3 regions of the Pedobacter terrestris genome follow, and region 1 is predicted to be linked to each of the others. Evidence: riboswitches for the same ligand, from Rfam matches in the RefSeq annotation. Region 1 holds a riboswitch; each other region holds the start of a gene.
The links. A riboswitch is a leader RNA that binds a small molecule or an ion and turns the genes downstream of it on or off. The one in region 1 is predicted to bind cobalamin.
Positions count from the first base shown of each region.

Region 2: it holds a riboswitch for cobalamin, as region 1 does, so the genes downstream of both, ACJVDH_RS09180 (TonB-dependent receptor plug domain-containing protein) here and metE (5-methyltetrahydropteroyltriglutamate--homocysteine S-methyltransferase) in region 1, are expected to answer to the same signal.
Region 3: it holds a riboswitch for cobalamin, as region 1 does, so the genes downstream of both, ACJVDH_RS09200 (TonB-dependent receptor plug domain-containing protein) here and metE (5-methyltetrahydropteroyltriglutamate--homocysteine S-methyltransferase) in region 1, are expected to answer to the same signal.

Region 1 covers NZ_CP180264.1:4,710,768-4,720,751, reverse strand. The annotation lists gene ACJVDH_RS20255 (phosphatidate cytidylyltransferase) at 1-390, shown strand, start outside; gene ACJVDH_RS20250 (class I SAM-dependent methyltransferase) at 394-1,065, opposite strand; gene ACJVDH_RS20245 (acyl-CoA thioesterase) at 1,136-1,522, opposite strand; gene metE (5-methyltetrahydropteroyltriglutamate--homocysteine S-methyltransferase) at 1,634-3,952, opposite strand; cobalamin riboswitch at 4,126-4,325, opposite strand; gene ACJVDH_RS20235 (M14 family metallopeptidase) at 4,497-7,181, shown strand; gene ACJVDH_RS20230 (DsbA family oxidoreductase) at 7,297-8,013, shown strand; gene ACJVDH_RS20225 (DUF3820 family protein) at 8,052-8,261, opposite strand; gene mfd (transcription-repair coupling factor) at 8,503-9,984, opposite strand, start outside.
Region 2 covers NZ_CP180264.1:2,111,347-2,121,330, forward strand. The annotation lists gene ACJVDH_RS09150 (peptidase MA family metallohydrolase) at 1-2,057, opposite strand, end outside; gene ACJVDH_RS09155 (transglycosylase domain-containing protein) at 2,197-4,644, opposite strand; gene ACJVDH_RS09160 (polyphosphate kinase 2 family protein) at 4,789-5,667, shown strand; gene pncB (nicotinate phosphoribosyltransferase) at 5,722-6,906, shown strand; gene ACJVDH_RS09170 (HPP family protein) at 6,903-7,499, opposite strand; gene ACJVDH_RS09175 (protease) at 7,615-8,133, opposite strand; cobalamin riboswitch at 8,374-8,567, shown strand; gene ACJVDH_RS09180 (TonB-dependent receptor plug domain-containing protein) at 8,671-9,984, shown strand, end outside.
Region 3 covers NZ_CP180264.1:2,123,820-2,133,803, forward strand. The annotation lists gene ACJVDH_RS09190 (PKD domain-containing protein) at 1-487, shown strand, start outside; gene ACJVDH_RS09195 (DUF5074 domain-containing protein) at 507-1,607, shown strand; cobalamin riboswitch at 1,665-1,851, shown strand; gene ACJVDH_RS09200 (TonB-dependent receptor plug domain-containing protein) at 1,948-3,813, shown strand; gene ACJVDH_RS09205 (DUF6580 family putative transport protein) at 3,885-4,472, shown strand; gene ACJVDH_RS09210 (ABC transporter substrate-binding protein) at 4,546-5,484, shown strand; gene ACJVDH_RS09215 (SIR2 family NAD-dependent protein deacylase) at 5,493-6,191, shown strand; gene ACJVDH_RS09220 (diphthine--ammonia ligase) at 6,181-6,894, shown strand; gene ACJVDH_RS09225 (YMGG-like glycine zipper-containing protein) at 7,027-7,515, shown strand; gene ACJVDH_RS09230 (Dabb family protein) at 7,595-7,924, shown strand; gene ACJVDH_RS09235 (hypothetical protein) at 8,340-8,591, opposite strand; gene ACJVDH_RS09240 (DUF3291 domain-containing protein) at 8,602-9,306, opposite strand; gene ACJVDH_RS09245 (GAF domain-containing protein) at 9,457-9,933, shown strand; gene ACJVDH_RS09250 (DNA-3-methyladenine glycosylase) at 9,946-9,984, shown strand, end outside.

The DNA.
Region 1 (9,984 bases):
CCTTTGTCTTTTATGCTGATGCTTTGGGCAAACGATACCGGCGCTTATCTATTTGGAATGAAGTTTGGAAAACGGAAGTTATTTGAACGCCACTCGCCTAAAAAAAGTTGGGAAGGTTTTTTGGGAGGGATGTTTACCAGCGTGGTTGCAGCCATTGCTTTATCTTTTTTCTTTACAGAAAAAATTCCCTTGGTTTGGGCCGGAATGGCCATTTTGATCTCTTCTTTTGGTACACTTGGAGATTTGATTGAATCGATGCTGAAACGAAGTTTAGATACCAAAGACAGTGGCGGCTTGTTGCCAGGACATGGCGGTTTACTGGATCGTTTTGATGGGTTATTGCTTGCAGCGCCGGTTGTATATGCGTACTTATATTTGATATTGTATTAAAATTTATCGCTTCTTGCTGAGCGAAACCACAAAGTATTTTCTTTCTACATCGAAACCCGCATTACTTTTAATCTGCTCTGTTTTTTCTGTAATGTGACTGATTATAAAACCAGATTTTTCAAGAATTGGTTGCAACTCCTTCACATCATACAGTTTAAATCCGTAAGGCGTAAAGGGAAGTGTTTCCATGAAAGATTTATCTGCAAAACAAATACTCATGGAGCCAGAAGGCTTTAACACGCGATTTATTTCTTTTAAGTACGAAACTGGATCAGGCCAGAAATAGATCGTATTTACGGTAAATATTTTATCAAAAAAAGCATCTTGATAAGGAATATTTGTTCCATTTGAGCAGATAAACTGAGCCTTTCCCATTGCTGTAAATTGCTGATTTATCTTTTTTGCCTCGTCAACAATCGTTTCAGAAATATCAATTCCAAAAAAGGTAACACCAGGTGATTTTTGGAAAAGAGCAGCCAAATGACCAGCATTTCCATGTCCAATTTCCAATACCTTTTCTCCATTTTGAAGGTTGAGATCATCAATTGCGGAATGCGTCATTCCGATATTATTGACATTCATCATCTCGCCGGTTTTAATGCCGTGTTCGCCTTCAGGGCAACACAATTGTTTGGCAATTGCTATAAAATCTTGTTCACTGTGCTTCTTTTCCATTTTGCTTTTTTTCAAACTTAACTACAGCAGGCAAAAGAAAATTACAAGATTTCTGCAAAATTTTGTACGATTATTTAATTACCTGTACCGGTTTCTTTTGCTCATCAATAGCCACAAAAGTAAAATCGCCATGTACGGCAAGTTCTCGTCCTTCGGTATACATTTGTTCGATGTAAATTTCTACGTTCACTTTTAAACTCGTGTTTCCAACATGGATTACCTTACCGATTAATTCTACAATTGTACCCGCCGGAATTGGTTTTTTAAAGTCGATGCGGTCACTGCTTACAGTAACCATAATTTGCCTGCTAAAACGTGTTGCAGTAATAAAAGCCACTTCATCCATCAAATGCATGGCAGTACCACCAAAAAGCGTATCGTAATGATTGGTTGTATTTGGGAAAACAGCTTTGAATATACTGGTTTTAGAGTTCTGGATTCTTTCTTCTAACGTCATGTTTTTGAATAAATTTTGGCAACATCCGGTAAATTGCCGAATGTTGCCAAAGCTATAACTTAGTTGTGTAAAACATAGGCTAATTGCCAATTTTTCACATAATTAGCGGGTTTAATTAGCCAAAACAGCTTCTGTTTTGCGCATTTCTTTTGCTGCCTCAACCATTTCTATCAATGCTTTTCTGGTTTCGTCCCAGCCGCGCGTTTTCAAACCACAATCCGGATTTACCCACAGTTGTTCGCCAGGAATAACCGATTTTGCTTTCTGCAGCAACTGTAGCATTTCTTCTTTTTTGGGTACGCGCGGCGAATGAATATCGTAAACACCAGGGCCAATTTCATTTGGGTATTTAAAGTCGGCGAAGGCATCCAATAATTCCATTTGTGAGCGTGATGTTTCAATTGTAATTACATCGGCATCCATATCCGCAATATTCTCAATAATATCGTTAAACTCAGAATAACACATATGTGTATGGATTTGAGTACCATCTTTAACGCCGCTTGCCGAAATTTTAAATGCATTTACTGCCCAATTTAAGTATTCCTGCCATTTACTTTTACGCAAAGGCAAACCCTCTCTAATGGCAGGTTCATCAATCTGTATAATTTTAATTCCGGCATTTTCCAGATCACACACTTCATCTCTGATGGCCAAAGCAATCTGTTTGCAGGTTTCTGAACGAGGTTGGTCATTCCGCACAAAAGACCATTGCAAAATGGTTACCGGACCGGTTAACATGCCCTTCATGTATTTTGTGGTAAGCGATTGTGCGTAGCTTGTCCATTTTAGCGTCATTGGTTTTGGTCTGGAAACATCGCCGAAAATAATTGGCGGTTTAACACACCTTGAACCATAACTTTGTACCCATCCGTTTTTAGAAAAGGCAAAACCTTCCAATTGCTCGCCAAAGTATTCAACCATGTCATTCCGTTCAAATTCGCCATGTACCAAAACATCTAAACCAATTTCTTCCTGCCATTTAACAGCCTTTGCTGTTTCTTCTGCAATTAAGCTATTGTATTCTTCAAGGGTGTAGGTTCCATTTTTAAATTTAGCACGCCAGCTTCTAACTTCTGTCGTTTGCGGAAAAGATCCAATTGTCGTAGTTGCATAATTGGGTAATGACAGGTTTTGCTGTGTAATTTTACGCGATGGAAAGGCGCTAAATCTTTGTGCATCTTTATCTGTTAATGCTGCTGTACGTGCCTTTACCGTTGGATTATGGATGACTTTAGCATCTCTTCTATTTGCAATTGCAAGCTTGTTCTCTTCAAATTGCTGCGTGGTAGATGCAGGGCTTTCTTTGCTGATTAATTTTCTTAAGATTACAGTTTCTTCAATTTTTTGCTTGGCAAAAGCCAACCACTGCTTTATCTCTGCATTAAGATTCTGTTCGTTTGTTTCATTTTCGAGGTCTACTGGCGAGTGGATTAATGAACAGGAAGGCGAAATCCAGACGCGTTCTGTGCCGAGTTGTTTTGTTGCTGTTTCGATCACGGCTAACGATTTTTCGAAATCATTTTTCCAAATGTTGCGGCCGTCCACAAGTCCGAGAGAAAGTGTCTGTTCAGGTTGCAAAGATTGGATTACTGTAGTTAACTGATCTGCTCCGCGAACCAAATCTACATGTAAAACATCTATCGGTAAAGCTGTTGCCAAACCTGTATTTTCGCCCAGGTTTTCGAAATATGTAGCCAAAACGATTTTTAGTTTCGGAAAAGCTTTTCTGATTTCTGCATATACATATTGAAGTGCGGCTTTCGCTTTCTCCGATAAATCTAGCGTTAGGAAAGGCTCATCAAACTGAATATATTGCACATCAAGTGCTTTAAGGCGGGTAAGAATTTCGAGATATACCGGAAGGAGATTTTGAATTAAATCAATCCGTTCAAAGCCAGCTTCTTTTTCTTTGCCAAGCAAAAGGTAAGAAACAGGGCCGATTAACACTGGTTTAGTGATAATGCCCAATTGTTTGGCTTCATAAAACTCGTCGATAATTTTTGTCGAAAATAGTTTAAAAGGCTGGTCTTTGTAAAATTCCGGAACAATGTAGTGGTAATTGGTATCAAACCATTTGGTCATTTCCATTGCAACTACATCCAAACCATCTTTTTGATAGCCGCGCGCCATAGCAAAGTACAGATCAAGCTCTGCATTTCCCTTTTTCAGAATTACTTCGTTATACCTTTTCGGGATGGCGCCAAACATCAAAGAATGATCAAGTACGTGATCATAAAAGGAGAAATCGTTAGACGGAATAACATCAATTCCGGCATCTTTCTGTAATTGCCAATTTTCGTGGCGAATGTTTTTTCCTACCTGAAGTACGTTTTTCAATCCGGTTTTTTCTGCCCAATAATTTTCGCAGATTTTCTTCAGTTCGCGGTGACTACCAATGCGCGGGTAGCCTAAGTTTTGCGTTTGCATTGCTTTTAAAGATTAAGTAAATAAATCGTTAAAAGTTCTTTTCTATATTGCCTGGGCAGAAAAAATTGGAAAGCAGAAGGCAACAGCACACCAAAAAATGGGCGCAGAAATTGAATAAATTTAATTTATCCTGTACCTATCAGACCTGACCAATTGCTTCATACCGCGAAAGCATCGTCAATTCAATAATGGCAGGTCTCCTGACTTATCTCCAATCTTATCGCCTTCCCATTCCGATGTTTTGAAACAGTGGCATTTTGATAAGATCGTTGTCCTGATGGACAAGATTTACAGTTGCGCGACAGCTCGTGATTTTCACACGATTCCCTTTTAATCCCGATCCGCATCGGGAACCTATACTGGTTGATGAAAAATAAAGTTAAGAACTTACATCAAAGGCAAATGTAGACATTCGGGCGCAGGATTTCAGGAAATATCGTTTTTAATGCATCTTACTGTTCCAAAAATTTAAAGTAACAAATTTAGCGCAAGCCGTTTATAAAAATTTTTCTACAGTATATTTGAGTATCAACAAACCCAAACTATGATCAAAAACTACTTTAAAAAGCTCTTACTGGTCTTTTTAGTGGCAGCAAGCGCACAAACTTTTGCGCAGGAAGTGCCCGATCCAAAATCCCATTTTGGTTTTAATATTGGAGACGATTACCAGCTGGCTACGTATACACAAACCGAAGCTTATTTTAAAAAATTGGCGCAAACGTCTAAACGTGTCAAATTAGTCGATATCGGTAAAACTGAAGAAGGCAGAACCCAATATATGTTGGTTGTTTCTTCCCCAAAAAATATCGAAAATCTCGAGCGCTATAAGCAAATTTCGCAAAAATTGGCCCAAGCCCAACTTAGCGACGAAGACGCAAAAAAGTTGGCGCAAGAAGGTAAAGCGGTGGTTTGGATTGACGGCGGTTTACATGCAACGGAAACAGTTGGCGCACATCAATTGATCGAAACGGCGTATCAATTTGCATCTAAAACCGATCCCGAAACCATGCGGATTTTGGATAACGTAATCATCTTATTTACACATGCAAATCCTGATGGACAAGAGCTGGTGAGCAATTGGTATATGAGAGAGAAAGACCCTAAAAAAAGAAGCTTGTCTGGTTTGCCTCGCCTATATGAGAAATATGCCGGACACGACAACAACCGGGACTTTTTTATGCTTAACCTCAAAGAAACGCAAAATATCGGGCGACAGTTGTTTGTAGAGTGGATTCCGCAGATTATGTATAATCACCATCAAACGGGGCCCGCGGGAACTGTCGTTGCAGGTCCTCCGTACAGAGATCCTTTCAACTATGTTTTTGATCCGACTATTTTAACCAGTCTTGACGCCGTTGGTGCCGCTATGCACAATAGAATGAATGTAGAACACAAGCCGGGTTATACGCAACGCGGCGGTTCTGTTTATTCTACCTGGTACAATGGCGGTTTGCGTACAACCACCTATTTTCACAATATGGTGGGTTTACTTACAGAAATTATCGGCAGTCCGACACCATCAGAAATTCCTTTGGTACCTTCTCGTTTGCTGCCAAGTGGCGATACACCAAACCCTGTTACGCCCCGCAAATGGTATTTTAAAAACTCTATAGATTATTCTGTTTCGCTTAATTATGCTGTATTGGGTTATGCACAACGTTATCGAGACGAGCTGCTGTACAACATTTATCAGATGGGCAAAAATTCTATAGAAAGAGGGCAAAAGGACAATTGGTCTTTCTCTCCTAAAAAAATAGATGCAATAACGGCTGCAGATAAAGCCGAACCTAAAAATGCAGATTTTAGCGGCCGCCGTTCTTTTAGCATGAAAGCTTTTGATACGGTAATGAATAACCCGGCAAACCGCGATGCACGCGGATATATTCTTTCGGCAAATCAGCCAGATTTTAATACGGCAATTAAGTTCTTAAATGCGCTCATTAAAACCGGAATTGTTGTTCAGAAAGCAACTGCAGATTTTACTGTAGAAGGGAAAAAATATCCTGCCGGAAGTTATATCGTGAAAACCAATCAGGCTTTCAGGCCACACGTTCTTGATATGTTTGAACCACAAGATCACCCGAATGATTTCAAATATCCAGGCGGGCCACCGATTGCGCCTTATGATGCTGCTGGTTGGACTCTAGCTTATCTGATGAATGTGAAATTTGATCGTATACTAAATGATTTTTCCGGGCCATTCAAAATTTTGGAAACCGGTGTATTGCTATCCCCTGAAAATACCGTTGCGAAAGGGAAAGGATTTATTCTTAGCGCAAAGCAAAATGATTCTTTTACCGCGGTGAACGATCTTTTGAATGCAGATATCGCGGTAGAGAGAGATTTATCCAATGGAAATTTTTATGTAAAAAGTTCGGCTAAAGCAATTGGGGTTTTGCAAAAAGCGAATGTAAAATCGACAGCTGGAAATGAACCAAAAAATAAAGCTAAAGTGTCAAAAGCCAGGATTGCTCTTTGGGATGTTTATGGAGGTTCTATGCCTTCTGGATGGATTAGGTGGATGATGGAACAATACCATTATGCGGTAGAACTGGTTTACGCAAAAGATATTGATGCCGGAAACCTGAAATCCAAATACGACGTAATTGTTTTTGTTGGCGGAGCAATTCCGGCTGTTGGTGCAAATAGTAGTATGCGCAATTTTGGCCCTAAACCGGAAGATGTTCCCGAAGAATATAAAAATCGTATTGGCAGAATTACTTCCGAAAATTCTATCCCTCAGCTTAAAAAATTTATGGAAGATGGCGGCCGCATTGTGACGATGGGCAGCAGTACAAATCTTGCCTATCAATTGGGATTGCCGGTTAAAAATGCAATAGTAGAAAACATTGGTGGAAAGGAAACTAAACTTCCGGATGAAAAATACTATATCCCAGGAAGTGTTCTGCAGACAGAAATTGATCAGGCGAAAGCTGCGAACTGGGGTTTAGATAAATTTACAGATGTTTACTTTGATGAAAGTCCGGTTTTTAGAATCGACACATCTTCATCATCAGCGTACAAAATTGAACCGCTTATGTGGTTTAATTCTAATACGGCACTTCGCAGTGGCTGGGCATGGGGTCAAGCCTATCTAAAAGATGGCATAACCAGTTTTCAATCTCAGATTGGCAAAGGAACACTGTATGCTTTCGGGCCTGAAATTACCTTCAGGGCACAAACGCATGGAACATTTAAGTTATTGTTTAACCAGTTATACAAACAATAAATACAGCTGGCCGGAAAATTATTCTGATGTTAACGCCTGGCAATGTTGCCATTGTCTGGCGTTAACTTTACTTTTAGCTTACCATCTGGCCGGTTTTTCAGCATAATTTTGCGGTATGAAAGTAGAAATCTGGTCGGACGTAATGTGTCCTTTTTGTTATATTGGTAAAAGCCATTTTGAGAAAGCAATAGAACAATTGCCTTTTAAAAATGAAATTGATGTTGAATGGAAGAGCTTCCAGTTAAGTCCGGAATACCACAACACCACTAACGAAAATGTTTACGAACATCTGTCTAAAAGCAAAGGAATGAGCGTAGCGCAGGCTAAACAGATGACTAAACAGGTGGTAGATATGGCGGCAAATACTGGTTTAACCATTAATTTTGACACCAATATCCCAGCAAATACATTTAATGCACATCGGGTTATCCATTTAGCAGCTAAACATGGTTTACAAAATGCAGCGGAGGAAGCTTTTTTTGAAGCACACTTTGTACATGGAAAAAATATCGGCGAGCTGAGCATTTTACTTGACATTGCTGCAGAAATTGGCCTCGACCGGTCTGAAACAGAGAATATGTTATCTGGAGAAGAGTTCAAAGAAGCTGTTCGTTACGATCTTTATGAAGCGCAAAATATTGGCGTAAGAGGTGTTCCATTTTTTGTGCTAGACAGAAAATTTGCCATTTCTGGCGCGCAACCAGTAGATGCTTTTAAAGAAGCATTAACAAAAGGTTTTAATGAGTGGAAAGCGGCGCAGCCAAAAACTACATGGACTTCATTAAACAAAAGTGATGACGCAATTTGCGACGAAAATGGCTGTGAAATTTAAAATTTATTAGCAGAACGTAACTTGTATGTTCTGCTAATTTACCGTTTTAACGGCGTTAATAAATATTCCAGGCCATTTACTCTAATTTCAAACATTGTGGCCATTAAATCACCTAATTTTCCTTTAGGAAAACCTTTGTCTTTATACCAAAGCAAATAACTTTCAGGGATATTGCAAATTAAATATCCTTTATACTTCCCGTAAGGCATTTTCATATTCACTAAATCGATCAGCAGTTTTGGATCCATTTTTAAATGATAAAATCTAAGTAATTGTCTTTATTTATTATGGTGAAAGATGCATTCGGGTAGTTTTTGGCAAAAAAGCCGGGCACTTTCTTCTTTTGATTGGTCCATTTAAAATCAACCGCAGTTAACTGGCCGTCTTTTACCTCAACTAAATCAATCTCGTGTTGGTCTTAGGTTCTCCAAAAAAAGTGATTGACGTTAAAACCTTAATTCCGTCAACAGGCTGACTCAATTAACGTTTTTAATCAATTAGTTCTAAAACTTGAATAGCTTCTTCCACCGTCGCGATATTATCGAATGCAATTCTCAAAGTGTTTTTAACTTCTTTTAAATTGCACATTCTTGGGTGATTTTGTGCGAAATTCAGGATTTTATTAAAAATTTCAGAATCAAAGTAGGCCGATTGTTTGTCGCTCAGGAAATATCCGCGCAGCGTATTTTTCTTAAAACTGATTTTCTCAAAACCAAGTTTTTTACCCAGCCATTGTAAACGAACAACGCTCAACATGGTTTTTACCTGCGGTGGAACCGGGCCGAAACGATCTGCAAGATCCTTTTCAAAAATGTTCAGTTCGTTTTCGGTATCCAGTTTGGATAATTCTGTATACAGATTATATCGCTCTGTTATGTTGGTTATGTATGCGTCTGGAATATACAATTCCAGATCTGTATCGATTTGTGTAAAACCTACAAAAGGCCTTGCAGGCTCATTCTCAAAGAGGCCTTTAAATTCAGCTTCTTTGAGTTCCTGAATGGCTTCATCCAAAATCTTGTGGTACATTTCAAAACCAATTTCTGCGATGAATCCACTTTGTTCTGCTCCAAGTAGATTTCCGCTTCCTCGAATATCCAAATCTCTCATTGCAACGTTAAAACCACTGCCAAGATCAGAAAATTCTTCAATTGCACTTAGTCTTTTTCTCGCTTCAGAAGTTAAAGTAGAAAGTGGCGGAGATAGTAAATAACAAAAGGCTTTTTTATTGCTCCGTCCAACACGGCCGCGCATTTGGTGAAGATCACTTAAACCGAACATGTGCGCATGGTTTATGATTATGGTATTGGCATTTGGTATATCCAGACCCGCTTCGATAATTGTTGTTGCCACAAGAACGTCTTTTTCCCCATTGATGAAGTCGAGCATTACATCTTCCAGCGCATCTCCATCTAATTGCCCGTGTGCAATGCCTATACGTGCCTTTGGAACCAGTTTTTTGATTAGTCCACCCAATTGAGGCAAATCATTCACCCTATTGTGAATAAAAAATACCTGTCCGCCACGATCCAGTTCAAATTGTACCGCTTCTTGAATCAATTTATCGTTAAATACATGCAATTCTGTGCTAACGGGTTGCCGGTTTGGTGGTGGCGTGCTGATGATAGACAAATCTCTTGCGCCCATTAATGAAAAGTGAAGTGTTCTTGGAATTGGTGTTGCGGTTAGCGTAAGCGTATCTACATTTACCCGCAAAGCTTTTAATTTTTCTTTAGCGGTTACGCCAAATTTCTGTTCTTCATCAATAATCATGATGCCCAGATCTTTAAACTTCACATCTTTACTCAATAAACGATGTGTTCCGATCAATACGTCTACTTTACCCGCGGCAGCCTCTGCCAAAGTATCTTTAATCTGTTTGCTGGTTTTAAAACGGTTTATATAATCTACCGTTACGGGAAAATCTTTTAAACGCGAAGAAAAGGTTTTAAAATGCTGTAGTGCAAGAAT
Region 2 (9,984 bases), 2.5 Mb from region 1:
TAAATCTGGCCATTTACAGACAGGTTTGCAATAATTTGATTTGCGCCCACAATATCACTAAACATACCAACAATACCACCCGAAATGCCCGTACCAAATCTGCTTGTGGATACACCAACGCCGCTATTGGCCAAATAATCCAGTCTGAATTTTGGTCTGTAGGGCACATTTTTCAGTGAATCTTCCGTAGTTTTTTCAAAACGTTCAAAATTTCCAAGATTGGAATTGATGATGTTTACGCCCATGTTTTCCATCGGTGGAAGTATCGCAGCAGCAAAATTCTCGTCTTTATTTCCAATTCTTTTTTCTTTAAATGCACTTAGTTTTGCATTATATAAAGTATAGCGTTGGTAACGATAGTAACTGTATACAATTTCATCTGTCGCAGAAACAGAAATGGCAGGGGAGAATTCGGTAATCCCACTTATTCCTGTAAAATAGTCCGTTAATTGATCTACGCTGTTGCCGCTAAAATTGTATTTGTACAAATTCCTGAAACCATCTCTATTGGAAAGAAAATAAATATGCTGGCTATCTGCAGAAAATTGTGGATTCAAATTGTTTGCTCCGGGAAATACATCCAGGTTCTGAACCGTTTTAGATTCGAGGTTGTAAATCGCCAGATTAATTGGGTTCACAGCTTCAATGTTTTTCGATTCAATAGCTTGTCGGTCTGATGAAAAGACGATTTTTTTCCCATCGGGCGAAAAACTTGGCGCATAATCAGAATATATATCGTCCGTAAGCTGTGTTATCGCTTTGGTATCGAGATTATAAGAGAATAAATCGCTTTGGCCTTCTACCATTCCGGAGAAAGCAATGTCTTTTCCATTTGGAGACCAAGTTAAGTTTCCGAATTGCTGCACGCGATCCATCGCCGTTTGCAATGCTGTAGCGCCATTGGCCACATTAATAATCATGAGTTGGTTTTTGCCCTGACTAAAAATGCTAAAAGCGAATTGTTTTCCATCTGGCGACCAGGCTCCGGCAGATTCTATAAAATTAAAATCGTCTATATGTCCGTTAGAAATCTGACTGCTTAATTTTCGGATAATTCTGCCGGTTTTTGCATCAGCAAGAAATAGATCAATCCCGAAAAGATCCTTTTCAGACATAAAAGCCAAATATTTTCCATCCGGACTTAAAGCCGGCGCAACGTTCATATTACCAGCATTTTTATTGTCAATAATTTTTGTGCCGGTAATTTTGATCTGCGAGCTATCGGCTTTAAGCATGGGCTTGTAGTGTTCGTCTATCGCATTTTTCCATAAACCGGATAACGTGCGGTCGTCATATCCAAAAGTATAGCGGATGGCGTTTTCATAACCATATTTTGCTGTGTTTTTAAATAGAGGTACAATGGTTGTGTCGCCATATTGCGAACCAATATAGGTCCAGAAAGCCTGACCATAACGGTACGGGAAATATTTATTGGAATTTGTTAAGTCTTTTAATGATGGAATGTCCCTGTTCAGCATGGCATCGCGCATCCACATAGAAGTAAATGCGTCTTTTTTTCCAATAGAAAGATATTCTGCCATACCTTCTACCATCCATAAGGGGGTGTTTCCGACATTTTCGAGGTTTACTGAGTCTTTTTCGAGTAAGACATGGTACTGAAAAGCGTGAACCAACTCGTGACCTAAAACGTGCCTGGTTTGACTATTTAATTCCATCACCGGCATTATTACTCGGTTTTTCAGTGCTTCGGTAACACCGCCGGTTCCAATTCCAATTTGCCCTTGTAAGGCTGTAGTTTGCTGGAAATCAGGATGATTGTTGTAGAGGATAATCGGGTTTTTCTTCAAAAATGTATCTCTGAAAACTTCCTGATGCATTTTATACCAGGTTTCTGCATCTTGAGAAAATTTCTTTAACAATTTTTCATTTTTCAGATAGTAGTAGATTTCAAAATGCGGTGTCTGGAGCACTTGAAAATCCAGTTTTTTATACCGCACCTTATTCTGCCCAAAATATTGTGCACTTGCCGTAAACGCGATGGAAAGAAATAATGCCGTAGAAATACAAAACTTAAATGAGGTAGAAAGTTTTTTCATATTGTTGGTTTGGCTGTAGTTATACACGATGCCGGGGCATCTAAAATCAGATAAAAATAACGATACTTTGCTGGGAATAAAGAGTTTTAACAATTTTTTCAGGATAAAAAATTCTCGTTTTTATCCTGAAAAGGCAGTTTTAATTCTGGCCGTTTTTCTTGCGTTCTCGTTCTTCTTGTCTTTGTTTTCTACGCAATTCCCGTTCTTCTTTTTTGGTTAAAGGTGTTGTTGTTGCCGGTTGGTTTTGCGTTGGATCGGTTTTCTTTTCCTCTTTCTTAACTTCTGGTGCAACTGCTGCCGGTGTTTCATTTGTTTCTGCGGGTTCTGGAATTGCAAAATCTGTAGAATCTACAACAGTTGTATCCGTTGCAGTAGTATCAATTACAATGCGCGGACTAGGGCAGTTGATGGTTCTGGTAATTGGAACCGTAGCTTTAGGAAACTGGCCGTATGTATAACCTGAAGATGGATCTAGATAAACCTTTTCCATAAATTTCGCAAAAATTGGAAGTGCGGTTCTAGAGCCTTCACCTTGTTCTCCATTTTTGAAATGTGCAGTTCTTTCATCGCAACCTACCCAAACACCAGTTACCAGATCTTTAGTAATTCCCATATACCAGGCATCTACATAATCAGAAGATGTACCGGTTTTTCCACCAATTTGGTTGTTCTTTTTGAATAGATTTGGCCATTCCCAAAGCGCTTGTGAGGTTCCTCCAGGTTCTTCCATGCCTCCCCGGAACATATATAACATTAGCCATGCAATCTCTTCACTTAACGCGCGTTTTGTTTTTGGTTTAAAATCTTCGATCAGATTATCGTCCAAATCGGTAATTTTTTCAACCAAAATTGGATCGGTTTTAATTCCTTTGTTTAAAAATGTGCTGTAGGCTTTTACCATTTCATAAACTGTAACATCATTAGAACCTAAACTTACCGATGGAACGGATTCCAGATGGCTATCAATTCCGCATTCATGCGCATATTTGACCACGTTATCCCAGCCAACATCTTCAGTTACCTGAGCAGTAATTGTATTAACAGATTTTGCCATTGCCCAACGTAAACTCATTTCTCTATAAGTTACATTGTAGTCTGCATTTTTTGGTTCCCAATATTTTGTTTCGCCTTTATCCTGATATTCGATTCTCACCGGTTTGTCGGTATATTTATCACATGGGTTTTTTCCTTGTTCTAACGCTGTTAGGTATGCGAAAGGTTTAAACGTAGATCCTGCCTGGCGTTTCGCCTGGTTTACGTGGTCATATTTAAAAAACTTGTGGTCAATACCTCCAACCCAAACTTTAATTTTTCCGCTTGCGGGTTCCATAGTCATCATCCCTGTATTCATGATTTTCCCATAATAACGGATAGAATCCATTGTAGAGAAAAGCGTGTCGCGATCGCCTTTATAGCTGAAAATGGTCATTCTTTTTTTTCTGTTGAAATACGCTTCAACTGAATCTGGCTGATTTGGAAATTTTTTCTGTAACAATGCATAAATTGGAAGGTTTCGCTTTGCGCGATCCGGATAATTAACTTTTTGCTTTTCGGAATCGTACCACGGATCTTCGTTTCCCCAAACACTGTAAAAGCGGCGTTGCAAAATCCGCATTTCATCCTGAACGGCTTCTTCTGCATATTTCTGCAGTCTGGAATCAATTGTAGTATAAATTTTTAAGCCATCTTCATATAAGTCATATCCGTTATCGGTACACCATTTTTCCAATATTTTAGATACCGCAGAGCGGAGGTAAGAATCGCCGTCGCTGCCGTCTTCCATTTTTCCTTCTTTCAGTTTAATTGGCGTTTTGCTCAGCGCAAGTAAACTATCTTTACTTAGAAAGTTGTACTTGTTCATTTGGCTCAACACCACATTACGGCGATCAAGTGCACGTTGTGGATTTTTAGTTGGACTATATAACGTTGTACCTTTCAACATACCCACCAAAAGTGCCGATTCTGTAGTAGAAAGCTCTTTGGTTTCTTTATCGAAATAAATACGGCTGGCAGTTTTGATTCCGTAGGCATTATTTCCGAAAGAAACCGTGTTTAGGTACATCGTAATAATATCATTCTTAGAATAATTAGATTCCAGCTTTACCGCCGTCATCCATTCTTTAAGTTTAGGGATAATTCTACGCACCACCGGAATTTTAGATAAAAAGCCAGAAGACTTATTGTAGCGCGTACGGTACATATTTTTGGCCAACTGTTGCGTAATCGTACTTGCTCCACCGTCTTTTCCTAAACCAATCACCGCTCTTCCCAATGCCTGAAAATCTATACCGATATGTTTGTAAAAACGAACATCTTCGGTTGCCACCAAAGCATTAATCACACTGGGCGAAATTTCGTTGTAATTTACGGGTGTTCTGTTTTCTTTGTAGTAACGGCCAATGAGTTTGCCATCTGCAGTGTAGAGTTCAGAACCTACGCGTAAAGTAGGCGCTTTAATATCCCTATAACTTGGCGAGTAGCCAAAAAGCCAAAGAAAATTCAGTTGAAGCGCACAAAAGAAAATAATTATAGAAAAAACAACAATTGAAGTATAACGTAAGTATTTGTTTTTTATCTCTTTAAACATATTGTTTAGGTTGATGATGGGGGTTAAATGCTGAGGGCTAAATATAAAAAACTCAACATGCAAATTAACGGATTTAATTTACTTATTTTTTGTTTCTATATTTATTAAATGGATGTTTTGAACATTCTGAAAGGATTTACAGCTATGAAAAACGAATTTAAAGACCTGATTGTACACGGAAATAAAAAATTTTCACTTCAAAAAGCAAAGACAGATTTTACTGGCGGCTACACGAAAGAAAAGGCAAAAGATGCCCTTGTTAAATCGAAAATTGAAGTGAGCCAACATCAGGAAAAGTTATACGCATCTGCTACACACTCGCTTCTAATTGTTTTCCAGGCAATGGATGCCGCCGGAAAAGACAGCGCAATTGAACACGTTATGAGCGGTTTAAATCCTCAAGGTTGCCAGGTATTCAGTTTTAAAACACCAACTTCTGAAGAATATAAACATGATTTTCTTTGGCGCCACAACCGCGCTTTGCCAGAACGTGGGCGAATTGGCATTCACAACCGATCACATTATGAAAATGTATTAGTGTGTAAAGTACATCCCGAATATATCTTGAATGAGAACATTCCGGGCTTTGCGGATGTAAAAAAAATAAACAAAAATTTCTGGAAACAGCGGTATGAAAGCATCCGTAATTTTGAATCGCACCTGGCAGCAAATGGAATCGTATTACTCAAATTTTTCCTTAACGTAAGCAAAGCTGAGCAAAAACAACGTTTTCTGGATCGGATTGAAGACCCGACAAAAAATTGGAAATTCTCTTCTGATGATATTAGCGAACGTTTACTTTGGGATAAATATATGACCGCGTATGAAGACGCAATAAATGAAACCAGTACAGCAGATTCTCCGTGGCACATTATACCCGCAGATAAAAAATGGTTTGCGCGTTTGGCCATAAGTGAAATAATTGAAGATAAACTCCGCAGTTTAAACTTAAAATTTCCGGTACTTGGTGAGGAAGAAGCCGGAAAATTACAATTGGCAAAAGAAAGTTTACTGAATGATTAGTGCTTTCTCAAAACAAAATTGAAGATTTGGCCTTTTAAAGCAAAGACATATAAAATGACATCTAAGCCTCGAGTGCAACATCTTTCCATACTTGATAACGATTTTTACAAATTTACCATGCAGCAAGGTGTGGTAAAACTTTTTCCTTGGGCAAAGGCACGTTATAAATTTATCAATAGGGGCCAGCATAGTTTCCCGCAAGGATTTGACCGTGCTTTGCGAGAAGCTGTTAACCGAATGGCAGAATTGAAGCTGACTAAAGAAGAGAAGCACTTTCTGCAGGTTAACTGTCCGTATCTCGATCCGGTTTACCTCGATTTTTTAGAAGGTTATACCTATAATCCTAAAGAAATTACCATCACGCAACAAGGCGATCAATTAGAAGTACATATAGAAGGATTGTGGTATCGAACAATTTTATGGGAAGTACCCATTATGTCGCTAATTAGTGAATTGTTTTACGTGTTAAAAGGTTTAGACCGAATAACAGATCAGGAAGTAATTGATAAAACACGGATAAAAATTGAGAATTACCGCAGATTGGGCATCACTGTTGCCGAGTTTGGTACCAGAAGAAGGCATTCTTATGATGTACATCGTTTGGTTTTAGAATCATTGAAAAAATACGGTGATGGTAGTTTTATCGGAACCAGCAATGTGCATATGGCGATGTTATATCAAACCAAACCTATTGGCACACATGCGCATGAATGGTTTATGTTTCATGCTGCAACCTATGGTTTTAAAATGTCTAACGCAATGGGGCTCCAACATTGGGTGGAAGTGTATCGCGGCAATCTTGGCATTGCGCTTTCAGATACATATACTACAGATGTTTTTTTCAAACAGTTTGATAAAATGTTTTCAAAATTGTTTGATGGCGTGCGCCACGATAGTGGCGATGCGCTGAAGTTTGCCGATAAGGTGATTGGGCATTATGAAAAATTGGGTATAAACCCGATGAGTAAAACCATTATTTTTTCTGATGCCTTAAATTACGAAAAGGTAGAGCATATTGTAAATCATTGCAAAGGCAGAATTGGAATGTCTTTTGGTATTGGCACAAACCTCACCAATGATGTAGGCTCCGAGGCCATGAATATTGTAATCAAAATGACGCAAACTTCGCCTAAAGATGAAGAATGGATTGAGGTGATTAAATTGTCTGATGAACCAAATAAACATACCGGAGATGAAAAAGCCATTACATTGGCTAAACAAATTTTAAAGATCAGTTAGGCTCTTTTATTACGAATTAGAACCTTGCGAATGAAACGCGTAAATTTATGGTTGGTTGGGTAGGCTCTTTTAGAAGTGACATTGTTAAAAATAAGTGCAACGATAAGTAAAATTAAACAGCCGCTCAAGACTGGCGACCAGACATACCCATACCCAAGTGCGGCAATTTTTGGCCCGCCGGATACGGCAATCAAAGCTGTTGCTCCACCCGGAGGATGAATGGTTTTGGTCAACTGCATGGCTACGATAGAAAAAGATACTGCCAGCGGAGCTGTGATCCAGATAATATCCGGAAAAATTTTAAATACCGTAACGCCAACAATGGCAGATATTACATGTCCGCCAATTAGATTTCTAGGTTGTGCTAACGGACTTTGGATAGAACCGTAAATCAACACACTAGATGCGCCAAAAGAACCAATCAAAAAAATGTTTTCCATCCGGCTATAATGCAGACTTTGAATCCCGGCAATTAGTCCAATGCCTACACATGCGCCAATAAACGACCAAAAATGTTCATTTTTATCAACAAGTGTTTCTTTGTAAAAAATATATCTGGATACTCTAAAGCTTCTCTTTAATCTCTTTTTCATTTGCCCGTTAAAATTCTGTGCAAAGATTGCCAAAAAAAATTAATTGACGATTAAGATTGAAAAACGAAAGGGCTGCCAACATTTGACAACCCTTTATCAGAACATTAAATTTGGATTACTTAATTTCAAATACTGTGGAATCCAATGGCAGAAGTCCGCTTACTGCTTCCGAATTATATTTGACCGTATATTTTCCAGCCTTGTCAAGTTTATAGATATGGCCAAGGTTAATTGTTGCACTTAAATCTTCTCCAGCTTTAATATTAATATAACTACTGGCTGGGGGCGGCGAAATTCTTTTTGCCATTGCACCAAGATATTGTACTTCCTCTCCCTTGTCATTTACAATATCAAGATATTTGCTTAGGGGCGGTTCAAAAGGTGTATGCCATTTACAGAATTTTTTGTCGGTTTCCGAAGGATTATTTACTGTAAACTTCATCATGATTGAGTCACCAAGTGAAATTTTGGGCTCGATATCTATTTTAACCGTAAGTGCATTCTTAGCAATGGTGTCTGCTGTTGTGCTGCTTACATGAACAGAATCTGTTTTGGAACCTGCGCTTTCTTTCGGATTGGGCGTGCATGCAGCAAGTAACATAGCAGATGCAGCAATGTTGAGGATGTTTTTCATATCAACAAAAATAATAAAAACAGAAAATTGTTTTAATTATCTAAGCATAGTCATTTCGAACGCAATTTTCACGCAGAGAAATCTATTTTGTATGATTAGTTGTTTTAAATCTCTCCCTGCGTTCGAAATGACGGGTTGGGTGTTAATGGAGATGACGGGCTAAGTTTTAGTTACAATTACAAATCCAGAGTCAAAATTCACCAATAAAATGTTTTAATAACGAGATCTATATATTTTTTCTACTTTTGCAGCGCTTTTGGTTTCCGGCTTACATCCGGAATTAAAAGGGAATACAGTGTAAATCTGTAACTGTCCCGCAGCTGTAAGCTCCTTAACGGATTTCCAATCAAAAAAACCACTGTTCTTTAATCAGAATGGGAAGGTAGCGAAATCCGGGAGTAAGTCAGAAGACCTGCCTCCAGCACATATTTCATAGCTTTCGGGGATTGAAGCTAGGGGTGAGGTACTTTTTTATATTTCGTATTTTCATTTCTTTCATAATCTGTCTGCTGTGGGTCATTAACTCACCAGAAAAAAATGATTACAGGACATTTTGCCCTCAATGGCAACGTGCGTTTACTTATTTTGCTTTTTTCCATTCTTTGGGGAGGCATTTCAGCGCCTTGTCTTTTATATGCGCAGGCAGATACCTCTCGTTCTACAAGTTTAAAAGAAATTCAGATCAATGAAATCCGCAAACGTAAAGCGCATCTTTCTCCAACTCCGGTTCAGGTATTGGCTGGCGATGAACTTAAACGCCTAAATACTTTGTCTGTAGCAGATGCTGTTCGGTATTTTTCTGGTGTTCAATTAAAAGATTACGGCGGCATTGGCGGTTTAAAAACCATCAATGTGAGAAGTATGGGCAGTAACCATACCGCTGTTTTTTATGATGGTGTGCAATTGGGAAACGCACAAAACGGACAAATTGATTTAGGCAAATATTCCCTAACAAATGTTGGTGAAATTGCTTTGTACAGTGGTCAGCGTGGCGAATTGCTACAGCCTGCAAAGGCTTTTGCTTCTGCAAGTTCTTTATTTATCAAAACTAAAATTCCAACTTTTAATGCTTCAAAACACATATTAAATGCAAGCATAAAAACCGGTGCTTTCGGGTTAATTAATCCCGCATTACTGTATGCGTACCAGATTCAACCAAATCTTGCAGCTTCTCTAAATGTTGAGTTTCTGAATGCCAACGGCAAATATAAATTCAGGAGAACAAACGGAACATATGATACGACTGTGGTGCGCAGCAATGCAGATATTATCGCTTACCGGGTAGAAGCGGGCTTTTACGGAAAAACTTCCGATAGCAGTAAATGGGATGTAAAATTCTATAAATATCAATCTGAGCGCGGTGTGCCCGGAGCAATTGTTTCCAATAAGTATGATTTCAATCAACGGCAGTGGGATGACAATACTTTTCTGCAAGCTACCTATCAAAACAATCCCGCGCAACAATATAATATTTTAATACATGCAAAATACGCCAATGACTATACGCGTTACACCGATCCAACTATGGTTTCTGATGAAGGTGTTTTGAATAATATCTACAAACAACAGGAATGGTATTTATCTGCGGCGAATGTTTACCATCTTAGCAATTCGCTGGATTTTTCTTTGTCGGGAGATTTTAGCCGGCAGACTTTAAATGCAAATCTCAAATACTTCGCTTATCCCACGCGCAATACTTTGCTAATTGCCGCAGCCGGAAAATACCACATTAAAAGGCTGGAATTACAGACTAATATTTTGGCAACCCGAATTGCCGAGACGGTTAAAATGTACAATTCTGCAGGCAACAGAACTGAGTATACGCCTGCTGCGATGTTTTCGCTTCAACCA
Region 3 (9,984 bases), 2.5 Mb from region 1:
TGAATGGTTTGAGCTTGCAGGTAGCGAATATGACAATCCGGCAACTATAAAAAACTACGAAATTACATATACAAACCCCAAAGGATATGCAAATGCGCAATGGAAAGACAATTTGGGCAATTCTGGAAGTTATGATATCAACGCTTTTCACAAGCACAATTACTATCCGGAATTCGCACCAAACCAAGAAACGTTAACTTTTAAAGGCACGCTTTTGCCTTCTACCTGGGGACAAGTTGGCAGCATTTATACCAATAATCCTTTTGCCTGGGGTTACACGGATAGTTATTCTACCGGAGATGATTATGCAACCAAAGGGTACAACAGTTTCGATATAGATTGGGCTGTGGATAAAAATGGCGCAAAAGTAAATCTGAAAACCATCGACTTTGTGAAAGTATACACCGCGCAGCGTGAAAAGGGAAATACGCTTTTAGGCGAAATATCAACCGAGGTAAAGGGCGCAGCAGACTTGAATATCAAATAATAAACACATAAATAATAGTATGAAACACATCAACATTAAAAATTTCTTTGCGCTTACCTTAGTAATCATTTTTGCAGCGTCATGTAAGAAAGAAGACATCAACACCGATCCGATTATTGATCCTGTATCTTCGGCGAAATATGAAAATGGCTTTTTTATTGTGAATGAAGGTTGGTTTGGCCACGGTACTGGCGAGGTAAACTTTTTTAATTACACCACCGGAAAACTTACCGATAGCGTTTTTAAACGCGAAAACCCTACTAAAGACCTTAATCCCACAAGCTCTACTTTACAATTTGCCACCATATTTAAAGAAAACTTATACCTGGTAAGTAAAGTTGGCGGACCAGTAGTGGTTTTAAATGCGAAAACAATGGTAGAGAAAGCAAGAATTGCGGCTAAAGGCGGGAACGATTGGCGCGCCTTTTTAGGGATTGATGAGAACACCGGTTTATTGAGCAGCAATAGCGGCGTTTATTTGGTGAATCTGAAAAATATGACTGCTTATGCAAAATTGGTTGGTGCCGATGGACAAGTTGGCGATATGATAAAAGCCGGGAATTACATTTTTATGCATAGTGCTACAGATGGTTTATTGGTTTACAACCTTGCAGATTATAGCCTGAACCGTAAAATTAAAGGCCTTACAGTTGGTTTTGCGCAAACTCCAAATGGTAAAGTCTGGTATGCTGCTGGCAAGTATTTATATCAAACAGATCCGCAAACCTTGGCTAAAGATAGCGTTGCTTTAAGTTTTAACACCTATGCAAATTGGGGTGCGTGGCACGCAGGTTCTATAGCTGCATCTACAAAAGACAACACCGTTTATTTGTTAAAAACCGGAAGTTTTGGCGGTGGAACCGATATTTATAAATACGATGGTACAACAACTTCTGTAGCAACTCCATTTGCAACCTTGCCAGAAAAGCAAATGTTTTATGGCAAGGGAATCGGTTTTGATGGCCACTTAAATCAAGTTGTAGTTACAGCAGTTCAATCTGGTTATGGCGCAAACTATGCCATTAATCACTTGTATTTTTACAACCCTGCAGATGCAACTTTAAAAAATACAATCGCTTACGACGGTTACCATTTTCCGGCAATTCCTGTTTTTTATTAAATTATATCTCTCAAATGTTAAAAAGGTCTGCTTTTCATCAAAGCAGGCTTTTTTTATTACCTTTGCGGCGCTTTTGGTTTCCGGCACATCCGGAATTAAAAGGGAATACAGTGTAATTCTGTAACTGTCCCGCAGCTGTAAGCTCTATTAGGATTTTTCATCCCGGTGGTCACTGTTCAAAAAGAATGGGAAGACCGAAAAATCTGGAGTAAGTCAGAAGACCTGCCTTTAGCCTATATTTCATAGCTTTCGGGGATTGAAGCTAGGAGTGGAGTACTGACGTTTTCGTATTTTCATTTCCTTTTTCTATGCTGTTTGCTGTGGGTAAACTCACAATCAAATGAACAAAAAAAGTATTTTAATTGCTGCTGGTCTGGGACTTGCGCAATTAACGCTTAGCCAGCTGGCTAATGCCCAACAAGACACATTGCAACTACAGGATGTTGTAATTTCGGCAACCAAAAACGATCAAAAGCAATCGCAAACCGGTAAAGTAGTCAGTATTATTAGTCGTGAAACGTTAGACCGCAGTCATGGTAAATCGCTACCAGAATTATTAAACGAGCAAGCGGGTATTGTTGTTTCAGGCGCAACAGGCAATCCAGGTCAAAATAAATCGGTATTCTTTCGTGGTGCAGCCAGCGCGTATACCGTAGTTTTAATTGATGGTATTGTACAAAATGATCCTTCAGGAAATGGCGGCGCATTTGATTTGCGCTTGTTTTCTATTGACCAGATTGATCGTATCGAGATTTTACGTGGTGGCCAATCTACCATTTATGGTTCTGATGCCGTTGCAGGTGTCATCAACATCATCACCAAAAAAGGCGGACCAAAAGGCAATACCATTTATGGTGTAGCCAGCGCTGGTAGTTACGAGAGTTATAAGGGAACAATTGGCCTTAATGGTGCTGTAGAGGGTTTCACTTACAACATCAATTACACACACAACAAAACAGACGGAATCTCTGAAGCTGCTGTTCCTGCCGGAAGTAATGCTATATACGATAAAGATGGTTTTAAAACCGACGGTGTAAACGCAAACTTCGGAATTGAATTGGATAAACATTTCTCTGTAAATCCCTTTTTAAGATATTTTTACGGCGATTATAAAATTGATGAAGATGCTTTTACGGATGGTTTGCCAACCAATCACTCGCTTTTAAAGCAGTTTAGTGGTGGTGTAAATTCTATTTATAAATTTAACACCGGAAAGATTACCTTGAATTACAGCTACGAAACAACCTCTAATGATACAGAATCAAGTTATATGGGTTTCCCGTCTAACTATTCAAGTCAGGGAAAATTAAGTGTGGTAGATTTATTTTACAACCAGAAAATCAACAATAAACTAGATTTATTATTGGGAATTGACAACCGCGGTTTAAAACTGCTTAGCGGAAGTGATGCACCGAAAACCAATATTTTTGCCGCTTATGGTTCAGTATTTTTACACGATTTAAGCATCTTCAACTTAGAAGTTGGCGGCCGTTACAATAAACACGATCAATATGGAGATAATTATACCTATACCATTACACCAAGTATAAACATTGTTAAAGGCGTTAAATTGTTCGGAACGGTTTCTACGGGTTTCAAAATTCCTACGTTGAGCATGTTATTTGGCCAATACGGTGCAAACTTAAACTTAACACCAGAAAAATCTCAGAATTACGAAGCTGGCGTAAACTTCAATGTTGCTGAAGATAAATTTGGCTTGAGATTGGTTGCCTTTAAACGCGATTTGAAAGATGCAATTATTTATGGCGCTACCGGATACATCAATCAGGCAACACAAAACGATAAAGGTTTTGAAATTGAACCTTCAATGAAATTGGGCATATTTAACTTTAATGCATATTATGCATATGTTGAAGGTACAAGCGGTACGGTAGATTATTTAATCCGCAGACCAAAAAATACGGTTGGCGTAAATGCTGGTGTACAAGCCACTAAAAATTTATACGTAAGTGCAAACTACCGTTATTTCGGAAAACGTTTCGATACCAACTTCGCTACGTATGCAGTAGAAGAGTTGCCTTCGTACAAACTGGTAAGTGCTTATGCAGAATATGCTTTGTTTAACAAAAACGTACGTATTTTCTTCGACGCGAAAAATATTCTAAACGAAAAATACAATGAGTTTATCGGTTACAGTACTATGGGCTTCAACTTTAATGCGGGTGTAAGTTTTAATATCCGATAAGAAAAATATAACTTTGCATGAAATGCTTTGGTCGGGTTTAGCGCGGCCAAAGTTAAACTAAGATTTAGAATATGTCCGATTTAAAATACAATCCACGCAACCTGGCGCTATTGCTGATGATTTTGGCAATTACTGCTTTCCGCTTATTGGTCACCTTCAACTCAGAAGCTTTACAGTTTGCGAATTTCTCGTCTATTGGTGCGGTTGCACTATTTGGTAGCGCTTATTTTAAAGATAACCTTAAAGCTTTCGCTTTTCCCGTTTTAAGTTTGCTGCTTAGCGATGTAGTTTTATATTCCACCATTTACAAACAATATGTAGATATGGCGATGGTGCAAGAATTGTGGACGTATTTAGCGATTATTTTGATGGTTTTGGCCGGCAAAGTAATTTTGAAAAAAGTAAATGTTGCAAATCTATTGTTATCAACCTTAGCCGTTGTATTGATTCACTGGATTGTAAGCGATATCGGTTCTTGGTATCATAATCCATTATTCACGCAAGATTTATCCGGTTATATCAAATGTTTGACCGTTGCTATTCCGTTTGAAGTACGGTTTTTAGAAGGAACGTTAATTTATGATGCATTGCTTTTTGGTGCTTTCGAAGTATTAAAAACAAAATATCCGGTTTTAAATTTCAGAACGCAGAACGCATAGAACTTAATGTTTTAAGATAATTTATATCCCCTTTTGATTTGGTTCAAAAGGGGATTTTTTTGTAATATTGAGGATGAAAGCAGTATCTTTTTTGCCAGCGGCAACCAAAATGATTTACGATATGGGCCTGCAACAATACCTGTACGGTGTTACATTTGAGTGTCCTAAAGAAGCCGCAGATTTACCGAAAATTGTGCGTTGCATTCTGGAAGGTAAAAATTATACAAGCATAGAGATTGACCGGATTTTCTCTGCTTCAAAAGCACAAGGAAAAAGTTTGTATTGGGTTGATGATGAATTGCTGGAAGGTATTCTTCCTGATATTGTATTTACACAAGACATCTGTGAGGTTTGTAATATCGATACCGTTTGTACAGAAACCGCGGTAATGAAACTGAGCAAACAGCCGAAACTCGTACCGCTATCGCCCAATAATTTAAAAGATGTTTTTGAGTGCGCCATTACCATTGCCAAAGCTTTAGGCAAAGAAGAAGTTGCACTTACTTATCTGGCAAAATTGCAGCGGCGTACCGATCATATCCTGGATATACTCCGTGAAAACCGTGCACCTTTAAAACGCGCAATGCTGATGGAATGGATTGAGCCAGTGTATAATTGTGGACATTGGATACCTTACCAAATTGCTGCGGCAGGCGGTGTAGATATGCTTTCCAATCCTGCCGGCGATTCTATTGTAACGCCTTGGGAAAAAATTGTACGTTACGATCCGGAAGTTCTTGTTGTGGCACCCTGTGGTTTTGATGTGAAGCGCAGTATAGAAGAAATGAATATCTTGTTGGAAAAGAAAGAATGGCAAAACTTAACCGCTGTTAAAAACCAACAAGTGTACATTGCCGATTTTGATATGTTTACACAACCAAGCATCGGTACGCTGGTAGAAGGTATAGAATCTTTAGCTTGCATGTTTCATCCAGAAATTTTTAAGGCAACACCCGCATTGGCATCAAGATTTGTAAACTTTAGTGCCGTAAAAACAGTAGCAGTAAAATAAACAGACTTATGGGCGAGCGAAAAAAACTGGTAATACTTACCGGCGCGGGTATTAGTGCAGAAAGCGGATTGCGCACATTTAGAGATGCAGACGGACTTTGGGAAGGGTATAACGTGTATGATGTGGCCACACCTGAGGCGTGGGAAGAAAATCCGGAATTGGTACAGCAGTTTTACAATGAAAGGCGTAAACAAGTAAGAGCGGCAAAACCCAATGCGGCACACATCGGCCTCGCCGAACTTGAAGAACATTTCGACATTGACATTATTACGCAAAATATTGATGATTTACACGAACGTGCAGGTTCTACCAGGGTTACACATTTACACGGCATCATAACCAAATCGCAATCCAGTGCCAGACCAGAGCTGGTGTATGATTTGCCCGGCGATGATATTTTAATGGGTGAGTGCTGCGCATTAGGCTCGCAACTGCGGCCACATGTAGTTTGGTTTGGCGAGGCTGTGCCGATGATAGAACCGGCGGCACTTATTTGCAGCAAAGCTGAACTCTTTGTTTTAATTGGTACCTCACTTGCCGTTTATCCCGCTGCGGGATTAATCAGTTACGTGCAATCTAGCGTCACCAAATACATTATCGATCCGATAACACCAGATGTCAAGCGGTATAAGAACACGCACTTGATTCAGAAAAGTGCAGTGAACGGTATTACAGATCTTCGAAAGATTTTGCTGAATGCGAAGTAAGAAAATTTGCGTCTTCAATTGGAGCGGGGGCAAAGACAGTACTCTGGCTCTGCATTATGCATTGCAAGATCCTGAAATAAAAATTCGTTATTTGTTAACCACGATAAGTGCTCAATACAACCGCATTTCTATGCACGGCGTTCGCTATGAATTGCTTGTAAAGCAAGCAGAAAGTATTGGTATTCCTTTGTATGAAATCCATTTGCCAGAAATGCCAGATATGGAAACATATAATGAAATAATGCGTGATCATCTTTTCATGTTGAAAGCAGAAGGGATAACACATTCTATTTTTGGTGATATTTTTTTGGAAGATTTAAAAAAATACCGTGAGGAGAAACTCGCAGAAGTTGGCCTTCAGGCAATTTTTCCTTTATGGCAGAAAGATACCAAATCGATTATTCAAGCTTTTCTTTCCCTGGGTTATAAAACAATAATTGTATGCGCCCAGGAAGAATTACATTTTTTTTGCGGTAAAGTATTGGATGAAAAATTGATTGATAACTTTCCTAAGCATATTGATGTTTGTGGGGAAAAAGGAGAGTTTCATACTTTTGCTTTCGAAGGGCCGATTTTTCACCAATCAATAAATTTTACCATTGGCGAGCAAGTGCACCGGGTATATGAAATGCCTAAAAAAGAGGACAACAAAGTTGAAGAAAAATATTCTTATGGGTTTTGGTATACCGATTTGCTGCCTTAAATCAATTGCTTAAAACATTTTGGCATCATTTTTTCTTTGTTAGTCGAATAAACTCATATCACATCCCTAAATAGAATCCATTCAGTTGTGTGTTATAAGTCTAATCAGATTCACTAACTAAAAAAAGAAGCTATGAAAAAGATATTTGTTGTAATCGCATTAAGTTCAGTAATGTTTGCTTGTAACAACAAGGCAAAAGAGGAAGCTGCATTAAAGCAGCAGGAAACAGAGAAACAGATGGCTATAAAAGCCTTAAAAGATAGTCTGCGTTTGGATAGTTTCCAAAAAGTGGAAACAGCTAAAGCAGAAGCAGCAAGAGAGCAAGAGTTGGCGGCAGCAAGAGCAGAAGGCGCACGTTCAGCCAGATCAAGTTCTGGTTCTGGATCAGGTTCTGGAAGCAGTTCGGCATCTTATGGCGGTACGCAGGCTACAGCTAAGAAAAAAGGTTGGAGTGATGCTGCTAAAGGTGCAGTTATTGGCGGTGCTGCCGGCGCAGTTGGTGGTGCAATCATCGACAAGAAAAAAGGCCGTGGCGCAGTAATTGGCGGTTTAGTTGGTGCAGGCGGCGGTTACCTTATTGGTAGAGGCGAAGATAAAAAGTCTGGTCGCGTTCAAAACTAAGACTTAAAAATAAAATGAGCGGTTATGGAAACATAGCCGCTTTTTTTGTGTTTAGATTTTCTATATTTAAGAAAAAACTATGAGCCAAATTGTAACCAAAGGGCAGCTACAACATTTCGTGATGTTTTGGCTTAAACCAGAATTGAATGATACCGAAATTATTGCCTTTGCAGAATTTTTTGAAAGTCTTAAATCTATTTCTACAATAAAATCGCTACACTACGGTTTGTCGGCAAAAACACCTTCGCGGCCGGTAACAGACAATTCATTTACCTATTCACTAACCATCATTTTTGACAATATAGAAGATCACAACGCTTATCAAGACGATCCAATTCATTTGAAAGCGATTAAAGATTTTTCGCACAACTGGACTAAAGTTGTTGTCCACGATACTTCTGTTGTTTAAAAGAAAATATTTCTGAAACCAGGAAATTGGGGTAGGGTGATAATAGAAGCAAAATAAAATCCGGATTGGTATAACGATCCGGATTTTATTTTGCAGTTTGATTTAGGTTACATACAAAAATACTTTAACTGTTGCTCTTTGAAGGTCTTTTTTATCGGGATTGCTCTCCAATCGAGAATCGAATTTTTTACAGCCAATTTTATAAAACTTCCCGATAATTTGGTGAAATTGAACATCCAAATTAAATACTGTTATGCTATTTAATTTATTAGTTCACAGTTAGTTGATGTTTCCTAATTAAACTTTGGAAACAGATACACATGATTAATTTGAATTTTACTACATTGAAATACAAAATTAAATTCTGAATGATTATAAAATTATCTGTATATCAGTTAGTTATGTATGTTTTTGTTTAGTATTGATGGCGATTATATGCTGCGGTGAAATCTGTCCGCATTTCTTTAAAACGGACGATTACGGTTTGTATAAACGCTTCGTCAAGAATTTCAAAAACATCATTTACGCCTCCGCCACTCAAATCTAATTCGGCAAGTTTGTAGCTTTGTTCAAATGTTCCTTGCTCAAATTTTACGATGAATTTTTGGTTCATTGAAAAGATAGTGATTTTACATTCCGGGTGTGGAAGCTCTGCAATTATTCTCATGTGTCTAAATTTAATTTGTTAAAGATTGTCCGTTTAGACTGCCCTTGCATTCTATAATTTCAAACCGCGCAAACAATTCTTCCTTGTACCAATTGCGTGTTCGTGTAAGCTTGATTACGTTAGCGTGATCTGCGCTCTTGTAAGCGTAATCCTTCATGAACTGGCTGTTCTCCCAAATCGAAAAAGTAGCTTGATCTAGAAAAGGATTTTCGCCCATTCCGGCAGAAAGAATGAAGCCTTCTGCATTTCTCATCGCTTCTGCAGCCTGCTTTATATTTTCTCTAAACTCCTTTAATTTATTAAAACGAATTGATGCGCGCGTAATTACTGCAATTCTTTCTGTAGAGGTTTTTTTTACTTCATCAGGTTTAAAAGGTTGTATTCCTGACCATAAACCATGTGAAGATAAAGGTTTAAGTAAGATGGTAAATTCCTCTGTTCCAAAAAATCTGAACCATTTCATTACAGATGAATGCTGCTCAAATGCGCGAAAATCTGCTTCATTCTCCCAGGTAGTAAGGATAGTCCAGTGTTTATAATCTGGTGATAAATCGACTTGCGCGTCCTTTCCGTTCCCCATTAGTTTCCAGAACACACATTTTTTGTTTAGCCATAAAGGTAAACGTAGAACGGCCATGCCTAAAAAACCAAATGGTATAGTGGCGGGTTTAAATTTTGTAATGCTTAGGGCTACGAACATAATTTCTGCTTCCAAAACTATTAAATTTGATGAGGAAAGCGGTTGAATGTGGAGAATAAAGCGATTGTTGATTTTTAGACGTGTAATCACTTCTGCGTCATTAAGTAGGTCTGCAACGCAATATTTGCTTTTTCTCTTTAACTTTGATTCAAATAATTTAAAAGAATGGCAGAAGATTTAATCATCAATAGAAATTTGACGAAAGCATCGCAATATGAATCCATTATACCTCAAATTGATGCTTTGCTGTATTGTGAAGATGATTTTGTTGCTAACATGGCAAATGTTACAGCGGCTTTAAAAGAGCAGTTTGGTTGGTTTTGGGTTGGTTTTTACCTGGTAAAAAACGATGAATTGGTTTTAGGGCCTTTTCAAGGTCCGGTGGCATGTACGCGGATAAAAAAAGGAAAAGGTGTTTGTGGCTCGTCCTGGGCGCAAGTTGAAACCTTAATCGTGCCAGATGTAGATCAGTTTCCAGGGCATATCGCTTGTGCATCTGCATCTAAATCTGAAATTGTTCTGCCCTTGATTAAAGATGGCCAGGTTATCGGAGTGTTGGATGTAGATAGTGAATATCTTAATCACTTTGATGAAACAGATCAGGTTAATTTAGAGAAAGTTATAAGTATTCTATTAAAGTAAAAATCTACTATTTTGAAACTGCCATCAGCTTACTATTTGCACGAGGATGTG